Regions from separate parts of the Lentibacillus cibarius genome, predicted to be linked through region 1. Evidence: predicted binding sites of a transcription regulator. Region 1 holds the regulator's gene; the other holds the start of a gene.
The links. The regulator LexA, encoded in region 1, represses DNA repair genes until DNA is damaged. The targets are predictions, from matches to a motif close to CGAACATATGTTCG.

Region 2: the regulator LexA is predicted to act here: its motif matches at 2,256-2,269, upstream of FFL34_RS14680 (WYL domain-containing protein).

Annotation. Positions count from the first base shown of each region.
Region 1 covers NZ_VCIA01000001.1:3,507,308-3,513,261, forward strand. Annotated here, with positions in the region: gene hflX (GTPase HflX) at 1-673, shown strand, start outside; gene FFL34_RS17220 (methionine gamma-lyase family protein) at 680-1,921, shown strand; gene FFL34_RS17225 (MerR family transcriptional regulator) at 2,036-2,422, shown strand; gene glnA (type I glutamate--ammonia ligase) at 2,452-3,789, shown strand; gene lexA (transcriptional repressor LexA) at 3,944-4,570, opposite strand; gene FFL34_RS17240 (YneB family resolvase-like protein) at 4,849-5,490, shown strand; gene FFL34_RS17245 (DUF896 domain-containing protein) at 5,568-5,801, shown strand; gene tkt (transketolase) at 5,860-5,954, shown strand, end outside.
Region 2 covers NZ_VCIA01000001.1:2,982,276-2,988,229, reverse strand. Annotated here, with positions in the region: gene FFL34_RS14695 (exonuclease SbcCD subunit D) at 1-446, opposite strand, end outside; gene FFL34_RS14690 (reverse transcriptase-like protein) at 877-1,542, opposite strand; gene sspO (small acid-soluble spore protein O) at 1,609-1,758, opposite strand; gene FFL34_RS18345 (SUI1 family translation initiation factor) at 1,805-1,978, opposite strand; gene FFL34_RS14680 (WYL domain-containing protein) at 1,981-2,199, opposite strand; gene selB (selenocysteine-specific translation elongation factor) at 2,503-4,398, opposite strand; tRNA gene FFL34_RS18340 (tRNA-Sec) at 4,551-4,647, shown strand; gene selA (L-seryl-tRNA(Sec) selenium transferase) at 4,682-5,954, opposite strand, start outside.

The DNA of each region.
Region 1 (5,954 bases):
AAGAAAAGCCAATGAGGTCTTCCAGATTGCGATTGTCGGGTATACAAATGCGGGCAAATCCACCCTTTTTAACCGACTGACACAAAGTGATTCGGTTGCCGAAGATCAACTGTTTGCTACACTTGATCCACTGACACGCCAGATTCAACTTCCATCTGGTTTTCAGACGCTCATTACTGATACAGTCGGCTTTATTCAGGATTTGCCGACATCACTTATTGCATCCTTCCGATCCACGCTGGAAGAAGTGGCTGAAGCGGACTTTATTTTGCATATTGTTGATATGTCTAATCCGGATCTAGAGCAGCAGGAGCGAACTGTCCACAACCTGCTGCTTGAGCTGGAGGCGGACACGATTCCAATGCTAACTGTTTATAACAAAAAAGATTTAATAGCCGATGATTTTATACCAACAAATCATCCGTATATCCTGATAAGTGCACATTATTCGGATGATATGAATCGACTTCTGGAAAAAATAGAGGAAGTGTTGAAGACCGAGTGGGATTGGTATTCGGTATCATTACGACCTGATCAAGGAGATTTGTTGCACCGTATGGAAAAAGGAACGATTATGACAGAACGATCATTTGCTGAAGACCAGAACATGTATATGTTACAGGGATATATCCGTCATGATCATCCACTGAAAGGCTTATTAAAGGAGTTTTGATGATAAATGATAAATAAGTTACTGACACAAGCAGAAAAAGACTGTACAAATAGGCATGCAGATGTTTCTAGGCTGGTTGAGATTAATCAGAAACGAATTCTTAACGCCTTCATTAACAACCGTGTCAGTGACAGTCACTTCCATTCGACGACAGGATATGGATATGATGATCTTGGCCGGGAAACACTAGAGGCGCTGTATGCTGAGGTTTTCGGAGGAGAGGATGCGTTAGTCCGCCCCCAGATTGTTTCTGGTACACACGCTATCTCCACCACCTTGTTTGGACTTCTCCGGCCTGGTGATGAACTGTTATATATTACGGGCAAACCATATGATACGCTCGAATCCGTCATCGGCATCAATGGAGATGAATCTGGCTCATTGACGGATTTTCATATTACATATAATCAGGTGGAGTTGCAGGATAATGGATCCGTTGACTTTGAGGGAATTAAACGGAAAATATCTCCGGAAACGGCTGTTGTTGCTATACAACGTTCCAAGGGATATGATGATAGACCATCGTTTACTATTGCAGATATCGAGGAAATGATTACCTTTGTAAAAGAAATAAATAAAGATATTTCAGTATTTGTTGACAATTGTTATGGTGAATTTGTTGAAGAGCGAGAACCGATGCATGTCGGTGCGGATGTCATCGCCGGATCATTGATTAAAAATCCTGGTGGCGGAATTGTAAGGGCAGGGGGGTATATTGTCGGCCGAGAAGATCTTGTACAGCAATGCGCTAACAGACTGACTGCTCCGGGCCTAGGAAAAGAAACTGGTGCAACATTACATATATTGCAGGAAATGTTTCAAGGTTTGTTCATGGCACCACTGATTGTTGGAGAAGCATTAAAAGGCGCTATATTAACAGCAAGATTTTTGGATTTAGCCGGTTTTAAGACTTCCCCGGGCTATCAGGCAAAACGTACGGATTTGATACAGTCTGTAACATTTAATAGCGCCGAACTTATGATAGCATTCTGTCAGGCAATCCAGGCACATTCGCCGGTGAATGCTTTTGTAAAGCCTTATCCGTCTGCAATGCCTGGATATGAGGATGAGGTAATTATGGCTGCTGGCACATTCATTCAAGGAGCCAGTCTTGAACTGACGGCGGACGGGCCAATTCGCGAACCATATATGGCTTTTATCCAGGGTGGACTGACATATGCACACGTAAAACTCTCCCTAGAAGCCGCCATGCAGGAGCTAGTACAAAAAGAACTAATTACGCAATAAAAAAGAGCTATACAAGCTCTTTTTTTAATTGATGATGTAAAGAAACCTTACATGGAATTGACAATAAAATTAACATTTGATAATCTTATTTTCATAAAGAAAGGGGGATTTCTAATGAATGATCAGGATCGGCGTTCGATGCCGTTGTTTTCTATAAGTATCGTCAAGCAGCTGACAGAACTAACAGCTAGGCAAATCCGATATTATGAATCGCATGGTTTAATTACCCCGGCAAGAACTTCCGGTAATCAGCGTTTATTTTCCTTTAACGATGTTGATTGTTTGTTAGAAATAAAAAAATTACTGGATAAAGGAGTTAATTTGGCTGGAATTAAAAAAATTATGCTTTCAGATGACAAGTGTGACAGAAAGGAAATGGCGGCAAGTCATGACTTATCTGACCGTGAACTTCGAAAATATTTGAAAGTGAAATTGACCGAGACCACTATACCCGGCAGATCTCATTTGCACCGGGGTGAATTATCCAGGTTTTTTCAATGAAAATTAACCTATACTTAGGAGGAAACTGAATGTCTGACAGTCTGACAAGAGAACAAATAATGAAAAAAATCGAGGAGGAAAACGTCCAGTTCATCCGTCTACAATTCACTGACATGCTGGGAACAATAAAAAATGTTGAAATTCCTCTCAGTCAGCTCGACAAAGCATTAGATAATAAAATGATGTTTGACGGATCATCCATCGAAGGGTTCGTACGGATAGAGGAGTCAGACATGTATTTGCACCCTGACCTTGATACATTTGTTGTTTTCCCTTGGACATCTGAAAAAGGGAAAGTGGCACGGTTCATCTGTGATATTTATAATCCGGATGGCACGCCATTTGGAGGCTGTCCACGGTATAACCTGAAACGCAATTTGCAGAAAATGGAGGAATTAGGTTTTGATGCTTTCAATATTGGAACAGAACCGGAATTCTTTTTATTCAAATTAGATGAAAAAGGTGACCCATCGCTGGAATTGAATGATCGTGGCGGGTATTTTGATCTCGCACCAACGGATTTAGGGGAAAACTGTCGACGTGATATTGTGCTGGAATTGGAAGAAATGGGTTTCGAGATTGAGGCATCCCATCATGAAGGAGCACCAGGTCAGCACGAAATTGACTTTAAATACTCAGATGCAGTAAAACATGCAGACGATATTCAAACATTCAAATTGGTAGTGAAAACGATAGCGAGAAAACATAATCTCCACGCAACTTTTATGCCAAAACCGCTGTTTGGTGTCAATGGTTCCGGTATGCATGTGAATATGTCCTTGTTTAAAAATGGGGAAAACAGCTTTTTTGATCAACAAGGTGATATGCAGCTCAGTGAAATTGCATACCAGTTTACTGCTGGGATGATCAAACATGCTACCAATTTCACGGCCGTTACAAACCCGACTGTTAATTCCTATAAACGACTTGTTCCAGGTTATGAAGCACCATGCTACGTTGCCTGGTCGGGGACAAACCGAAGCCCACTTGTCCGTATTCCTTATTCCAGAGGGTTAAGTACACGGATTGAGGTCAGAAGTGTTGATCCATCGGCTAATCCGTATATGGCTATGTCTGTATTGCTAGCGAGTGGACTTGATGGGATTCAAAATAAACTAAACCCACCGACGGCAGTTGACAGAAATATTTATATGATGGACAGAAAAGAACGTGAGCAGAACGGTATAAAAGATTTACCTGCAACCTTAATGGATGCACTGGAAGCGTTACAGCAAGATCAAATAATCATTGATGCCTTGGGTGAGCATTTGTTTGAACATTTTATTGAGGCCAAAGAAATCGAGTGGGAAATGTTCCGCACAACTGTACACCCTTGGGAAAGAGAACAGTATTTGAGTACGTACTAAAGTGAATATTGACCTCTCATATGCTTATGTTAGCTTATGAGAGGTCTTTTTTCTTTTAGTGTTACCTTGTTGGAAGAGGTAGTATAAACAATTTAATGTATAGCCTTGATTATGTGTTGACAAGACATTGTTATTTTTGACGAGAATCTCACCTCTAATCAATGTTACGGTACAATCCAACCACTTTGCCTAAAATGGTTACATTGGGATAAATGAGCGGATCCATCGTCGCATTCTCCGGCTGGAGTCGTATGCAATCTTTTTCTTTGAAGAATCGCTTGACGGTTGCTTCATCTTCATCTGTCATAGCAACAACAATGTCCCCGTTTTGTGCTGTGCTCTGCTGTCTAACGATGACCATATCTTCATCAAGTATTCCGGCTTCTATCATACTTTCTCCTTCAATAATAAGAACAAACAAATTTTCTTCCGTACCACCCGAAATAGATCCCGGCAGTGGCACAAACTGCTCAATATTTTCTACTGCAGTGATGGGCAGTCCTGCTGTTACTTTACCAATGACGGGTGCATACCGTGCTTCCTCTCTTGGTATATGGCTTTCATCTGACAGATCTAGCACCTCTATTGCTCTTGGCTTGGTAGGGTCTCTTCTGATGTAGCCTTTACTTTCAAGTCTTGCCAAATGGCCATGAACAGTCGAACTTGACGCAAGTCCCACCGCTTCGGCAATTTCCCGTACGGAAGGGGGATAGCCCTTTTCACTTACACGTTCTTTAATAAAATCCAGAATCGCTTCCTGACGCTTGGAGAGTTTTGTCATCTATCAAACACCTCGTGAATAGAATTTGTTACTAGAAGTTTATCATGGTGACTCCCAAAAAGCAAACATTCGTTCGAAAAAACACTTGACAAGATCACCTGTTCGTATATAATATAACGCAGATACGAACAATAGTTCTGTTTAATGAAGGGATTGATTTAAATGTTTGAAAAAATGACGAAAACGGATATATTCTATTTGGTAGCATTTGCATTTGCGTTAGGATTTTTATATGTCGCTTTAATAACAAGTGCATAATATTAGAAGGAGATTTCAAATTGAGAGCGATTATTTATTGCCGTGTAAGTACGGATAAAAAAACACAGGAAACGTCGCTACACCGACAAAAAGAAGAATTATTGCAGCTTGCCAATCGTTATGCATTTACAATTGTCGAACACATCGAGGAACAGGCGAGCGGATATGATATAAACAGGGAAGGCGTTTTTCAGATGCTTGATTATTTTTCTTCAGGTGAGGCTGACAGTTTGCTTATACAGGATGAAACAAGACTTGGGCGAGGGAATTCAAAAATTGCTTTATTTCATCAGCTACAAAAAATGAATGTTAATATTTATACAGCTCTGCATGATGGGCAGCTGGAATTGTCTGAATCAGATTCGATGGTACTGCAGATAGTCAGTATTGTAGAAGAATATCAACGAAAAATACATAATGCAAAAATTAAACGAGGTATGAAAAAAGCGGTTGATAGCGGATATGACCCAAGCAATAACTTAACAAACCGTAATAAAGCTCCAGGAAAGGAACGAAAACAATTTCCGATAGAAGAAATTGTGCGCTTAAGAGAGAGTAATAATATGACGTTTGAGGAAATTGCTCAAACCTTGAAAGGACTTGGGCACCCAGTTTCCAGAGCGACCGTCCATCGCAGATACCAAGAATATCAAAAAACTTGATAAAGGCATATGGAAATCGTACTATGAAAAAATAGGGGCATTATTGTTCCTATTTATAGGCTCCAGGAGGTTTACCAATGATATCAAAAGAAAAACTGGAACGCATAAATAAACTCGCTAAAAAGTCAAAAGAGGAAGGTCTGACCGTGAAAGAACAGGCCGAACAAAAAGAATTGCGGGAAGAATATTTACAAAACGTAAGGAAATCCTTTAAAAATCAGTTGAAATCCATGACGGTGAAAGACCCGGAAGGTGAAGATGTTACGCCAAAAAAAGTTCGTGATTTACAGGAAAAAGATAAGAAGCATTAAATGAGCCGGTTTATTTATGGTTGTTGTATAATCGGTTTCGTTATAGAATTAAGAGGACATGAAAACAACAATGGAAAGGGGTATTACTTTGTCGCAGCACACTGAGCAGCTATCAATCAACACTATCCGCACGTTGGCAATTGATGCGATAGA
Region 2 (5,954 bases), 530 kb from region 1:
GAGCGGATGGTCTCGTCGTCCAGTTCATTGCGAACGACACTCGGATCACTATACGGAACAAGGTGGAACTGCACCGGACCGTGTTCGTCATAAAGGACAACCGGTTGCATATCTTTCTTTAAATGGCCAGTAATATAAAAGCCATTCTCTTTCATTATGCTGCTGCCGAAATTCAGGCGGCCCGGGCTGTCGTGGTTACCTGCCACAGCAAGGACAGGGGTTTTCAGCTCCAGCACGATTCGCTCTAGCACCTCGTTAAGCAAATGCACCGCTTCTGTCGGTGGTACTGCCCGATCATATAAATCCCCGGCAATGATGACCGCATCCGGTTTCTCATCCTCGACCGCTTGGATGAACTGCTCCAGCACGTATCGCTGGTCTTCGGTCATGTAAACACCTTGGACAAGTTTTCCCAAATGCCAGTCCGCTGTGTGAAATAGTTTCATAGGAATGCTCCTTTCCTTTCCGGTCTCATTAATCGTCTGTCTTTCTATTATAATATATTTTGTACTTGAACGCTGGGTAATTGATAAAATTAAGCCCTGTTACGGTCTGCTAGCTGCTAGTGAGGCGCTGTTGTGTTATTGCACTTAAAATAGGTTGATAGTTTTTGAGGTGATATCCACTTTTAACTGGTAATATTGGCTATGCGGTTTATTAACCTTATGGTCCGTATGTAGGTGCATCTAATTTCTAAACTCATTATGTAATGCTTGGGTACTTAAATCTTCAACGGCACTGCTGAAACACATCTTGCATGAATTCTTTCAAGCTGCGGGTATCCGGTAGCCGGAGCGAATACACAGCAACTCGACGTATATCCATGGGTGGAAGCGCCTATGTATGGGTGGATTTGACCAAGGAAAAAGTATAGAATTATTTTCCCTTGGTTACTTCGCTCGTACTTGTAATCTCAGTGCCTTCCAATGCTTGAGACGCCAGTTGATCTGCTTCTTTGTTCTTTTTCCGGGATACGATGTTGAATTCCGGGTCAAGCCCCATACGATTAATGAGATGATCTATCCGGTCTGCCCACCTGGATAAGTTTGACTCATAGCACGGCCACTCACCCTGCAATTGTTTAATAACAACAAGCGAGTCGCCAGTAATCGTAACCGGCAAATGATGAACTTCTAAATTTTCCAGTTCCTGTAATGCAAGATGACAAGCGGCATATTCTGCTTCATTATTGGATTCGAGCTCATCAACAGAAGCATTTTTCCGTAGCCGGTATGCTTTTTCATTCATCTCGTAATAGATAGCACATCCCAAGCCGGACTTCTGTGTTTGCAGATCATAACCACCATCAAAATAAACCGTGATATGATGCGGTTCGGCTTTAATCTCTTCCATCTGTTTCTTTAATTCCTTCACATTCCAGCTATTTTCATGGCTGTCAATGAATTGTATGTCGTCCAAACGGCCTGTTTTTTGTAAGTCTTCAGCTATTAACAATGCCTTCGGGGCTGCCATTTCCTCCGAAGTAAAGGTTGTTTCTGTTCCTTTGGGTGTCTGATAAACTAATTCCATCCGAACATTCACCGCATGACCACCCTTACTATGTTTTCTGAAAGGGAACGGGGAAAAAGACCCATCCCCTATGCACATTCATTGTCGTTTTTTCGTCTTCTTATTGTTATGCCGTTCATTTTCTGTTAACGGTTCATTTGCAAACTCATGATCATATTCCTTCGACAACTTTTTTCTTACCGCTTGTTCGTCACTGATTCCAGTGTCGTTTTTACGTCGTTTACCCATTTCAGAAACACCTCCATGTGCATAGTCTGATTCGACGGAAGGGTTTCTATGTATCAGTCCGTAAAAATTGTTTGGACCGGCAATCCGACCTTAAATATCCATTTTGTAAAGCTTGCTTCGTTTTTACATCGTATTTATGTAAAATTTCTTTAAGCTTTTCCACATGTTCCGGCTGTATTTCTTTTGTCCAATTTGCTACAGTCCGTCCGTTTGTACACATCGCTATGCCCCCATTTTCCCCTTTTGAACTGGTCCAATTGACAATATCATATCTTTTTTAAACGTTCTTACTTCTTTTCGTGTAAAACAATATGCTATTACCCGATCCTCATGCATACCAAGCACACGAATCACACGGTAACTTGTTCTATTATCGACCCTTAAGTAAATCATTTCAAGTTTCTTTCTTGTTTGCAATGATCGAAAAAGCAATTGATCCATGCTAACCATCCCCTTTAACAGAACCTTTGTTCGTATTACACAAAGCGAACAAAAGTCAAACAATTGTTCGCATCCATTCTTAACAAACTACTAGCGCTAACTTTCGGGAGCTATAGGCATGAAGAGGAGGTAATTATTAGACGAGTATAAAAATATTTAGGGCTGAACCCAACGTCACTAAAGTGATCCATTGGGCAGCCCCATCTTCTGGTAACAGGTACGAAAACGCAACACCAGTCATAATGCATCCACTGCTGCTTTACTTATGAACATAATCATTACCCATATCGCTTCACCAGGAACTCAACCATCCGGCACCTTTTTTACCCATGTTCGCATATTCCCTGTCCTCTTGGTGTACCCTAATTGGTCATAGAGTTCCAATAGCGGCACCATGTTTTTCCGAGTCAATTGTAAATGGTCTTTTGCGGTCCCAATAGTAAAGTCTTCCCCATTTGTAAATTCCTGCAGTTTTCTCAAAGCTTGGTCTGCCGCGTCTTTTGCGATTAATCGTTCATCGTCCAGCACATACGCGCTAGCTGTTTCCAGTAAATAATAATAAAATTCTTTTTGAAGCTTTAATGGAATCTGATGTTGATCAAGCAGCTCGTTCCACTTTCCTGGTTCCAGTCCTTGTTTCTGTAACGCTTTTTCGGCGGATTCAAGTCTTGTTTTCCATTGAGATGGCAGCGCCGGCTTGACATTTGCCAACGAAACATATTGATCCCTTATGGTTATTTCACTTTCTTCTTTTAATGTTTTCATAGCAAATTCAATGAGTGAAACGGGATAGTGCTCTGTCAATTCAGACATCATCTCCGCCTTGTCAATGCCAATACGCATTGGAAAGCGGTTGTGGAATGTCTCAAGTAAATCGATTATTTTTGTTTTAAGATGGACAAATGTTGAATTTAGTGTGAAAAGCCCGTCTTCCATTGCCAAGAGTTCCTTTTCAACTTCACGCAATTCCCGCTCGGAAATAGATGCCTCTTTTAATATGTTCGCTCGTGTTAATACCTTTTTCTCTTCCATTAATGCGATAACCCGATCTTTTGGTGATCCTTCTTTTTTAAGTTCCAACTGTTCAATTGTCTTTTTTCCGAATCGGTACTTTTTTGCGTCCGGTTCTATAACCCATCCGCCGCCGATGGTTTCGATGGGGGTAGGCTTTCTTAAAATAAACCGATCGCCTCGAGTGATTACTACTTCTTTATCCAGCTGTATTTGACATAACACTTCCTGGTTCTCACTCACATCGATTTCGTTTCGGTCAAAAAAGATAATTTTCCCCATGACTTCCGATGTCCCAATAAAAAGTTTTATCGGCTGACGCTGCTTCACCTTATGTTTTCTATCTTTTAACGGGTAAAATACAATATCAACAAGATTAGTAACAGAAAAAAAGTCATCCGTTACCAATACGTCGCCTCTGGAAAGTTCCTTGCGCGAAACCCCGCCAATATTGATTGCCGTACGCTGGCCTGCCGAAGCCATCGTTTTCTGTTGATGATGTCTTTGGATTTGTCTGACCCGCACATCTTTTTTAAGGGGCAATACTTTTAAATGCTCACCTTGTTTGACATCGCCGTCATAGATTGTTCCCCGTACGACAACACCCTGACCTTTCACCGTAAATACTTGGTCAATCGGCAAACGAAAGGATGTTTTCCTGTCTGGTTTCCTCATATGCAGGACTTCTTCCGTCAAAGCTTGCTTCAGCTCGGGAATGCCTTTTTCAGACAAACTATCGACCAAATGAATCGGCGCATCTTTAAGAAAGGTGTCGTCCATCGTTTCTTTAACATCGTCCAACACAATGTCGAGTAATTCCTGGTCGACTTGATCCACTTTTGTCATAACGACCAATCCATTTTGAATTCCCAACAATGATAAAATATCCAGGTGTTCCTTCGTTTGCGGCATGACACCTTCATTTGCGGCAATGACCAATACAGCCATATCGATTCCCGCCGATCCGGCTATCATTTGCCTAATGAATCTTTCATGCCCGGGGACATCGATAATGGATACTTCCAATTGATCATTATTAATCAACAATGCAAACCCGGGTTCAATCGAAATACTCCGTTCCTTCTCCTCCTGCAATCGATCTGTATTTTCGCCTGTTAAAGCTTTTGTTAAAGCCGTTTTCCCATGATCAATATGTCCAGCCATTCCAATGGTAAAGTAACGGGCCATATCATTCACCTACACTTCTTAGTATGTTCTTGGTTATAAAACGCTATAAGAATATATATTTATTGTTGGCTAATCTCGACAAAATACCTTATAATAGATACGTGGATACAGTCGTTTAATGTATACTGCTTCACATTTGAATCAATCTTCATGGGGTCGGCTGAGGTACTGGTGTTCTCCTTGGTCTTCAAAACCATTTGGGAGGCGCGTGTCGTCTCCGGTGGGTTCGATTCCCACACGATCCCGCCATTTCAACGTTACCACTACATACCGACCGCCTGTACTAAATCTGTAAAAATGCCTCAATAATTATATCCATTTCATCATCATGCACCGTTCTGAAATCGAGAATCACCGCTTCATTTTTCACCCTGGCAATGATTGGTACGTTAAATTGACGCAGTTTTTCCGCAAGTTCTGCACTGCTAAAACGATCATGCGTTAAGCGAACGAGATAGGTATCAATTTCTGCATCAGGCATCGTTCCTCCACCGACTTTTGAATATCCCGGCTTAATATCGCAACTGAATCCCGTCTTGCCGGCTTCTATCTTTTCCATGAATTGGCGAGCCTTTCTTAAAACAGACTCACTGGATGCCACTATATCACGAATGGTGGGGATGTCGTTTCGTTCCTGACCTTTCATATAAGTTTTTAACGTTGCCTCCAATCCTGCCAGCGTAAATTTATCGACGCGCAGGACTCTGGCAAGCTGATGTTCCTTCAATTTATCAACGTAATATTTTTTGCCCACGATTACGCCTGCTTGAGGTCCACCAAGTAACTTGTCGCCACTAAAAGAAAGAATATCAATTCCTGATTTTATTTTCTCCTGGATAGTCGGCTCCATCCCGATGCCTTCCTTTTGAAAATCAAATAGTGTTCCACTGCCAAGGTCTTCATAAATCGGAGTAGCATATTGCCTGGACATGTCGACAAGTTCATATGTGTCAACCTCTTGGGTGAATCCAACGACTTTGAAATTACTCTTATGCACTTTCATGAGTAATGCTGTCCTGTCTGTGATGGCAGTCTCATAGTCCTTGGCATGTGTCTTGTTCGTTGTGCCTACATCGACCAGTACAGCCTGGCTTTCTTCCATAATTTCAGAGATTCGAAAGGACCCACCAATTTCCACAAGTTCCCCGCGTGAAACAATCACCTCTTTCCCAGAAGCGATCGCTTTTAGCACTAAATAAACAGCTGCCGCATTATTATTGACAACCATAGCCGCTTCAGCACCGGTTAAATGTTTTATATATTCCTCGACAATCGCATGCCTTGACCCGCGTTTCCCTGTTGCCACATGATACTCAAGTGTGGAATAATTGGCTGCTGCATTGTTTATGTGCTCGAGTGCCTGCTTATTTAGACGTGCCCTTCCCAGATTTGTATGTAGGACAACACCAGTTGCATTGACAACCTCTTGCAGATTGTTCGCGGTAGTTGTATGTATTTTGTTATCTAATTGATTAAAAATATGTTCCATGAGTTTTTCTCTGGATAATGCTTCATGATTCAATTCATCATTTATAAGTTGGTTCCTTACAACATCA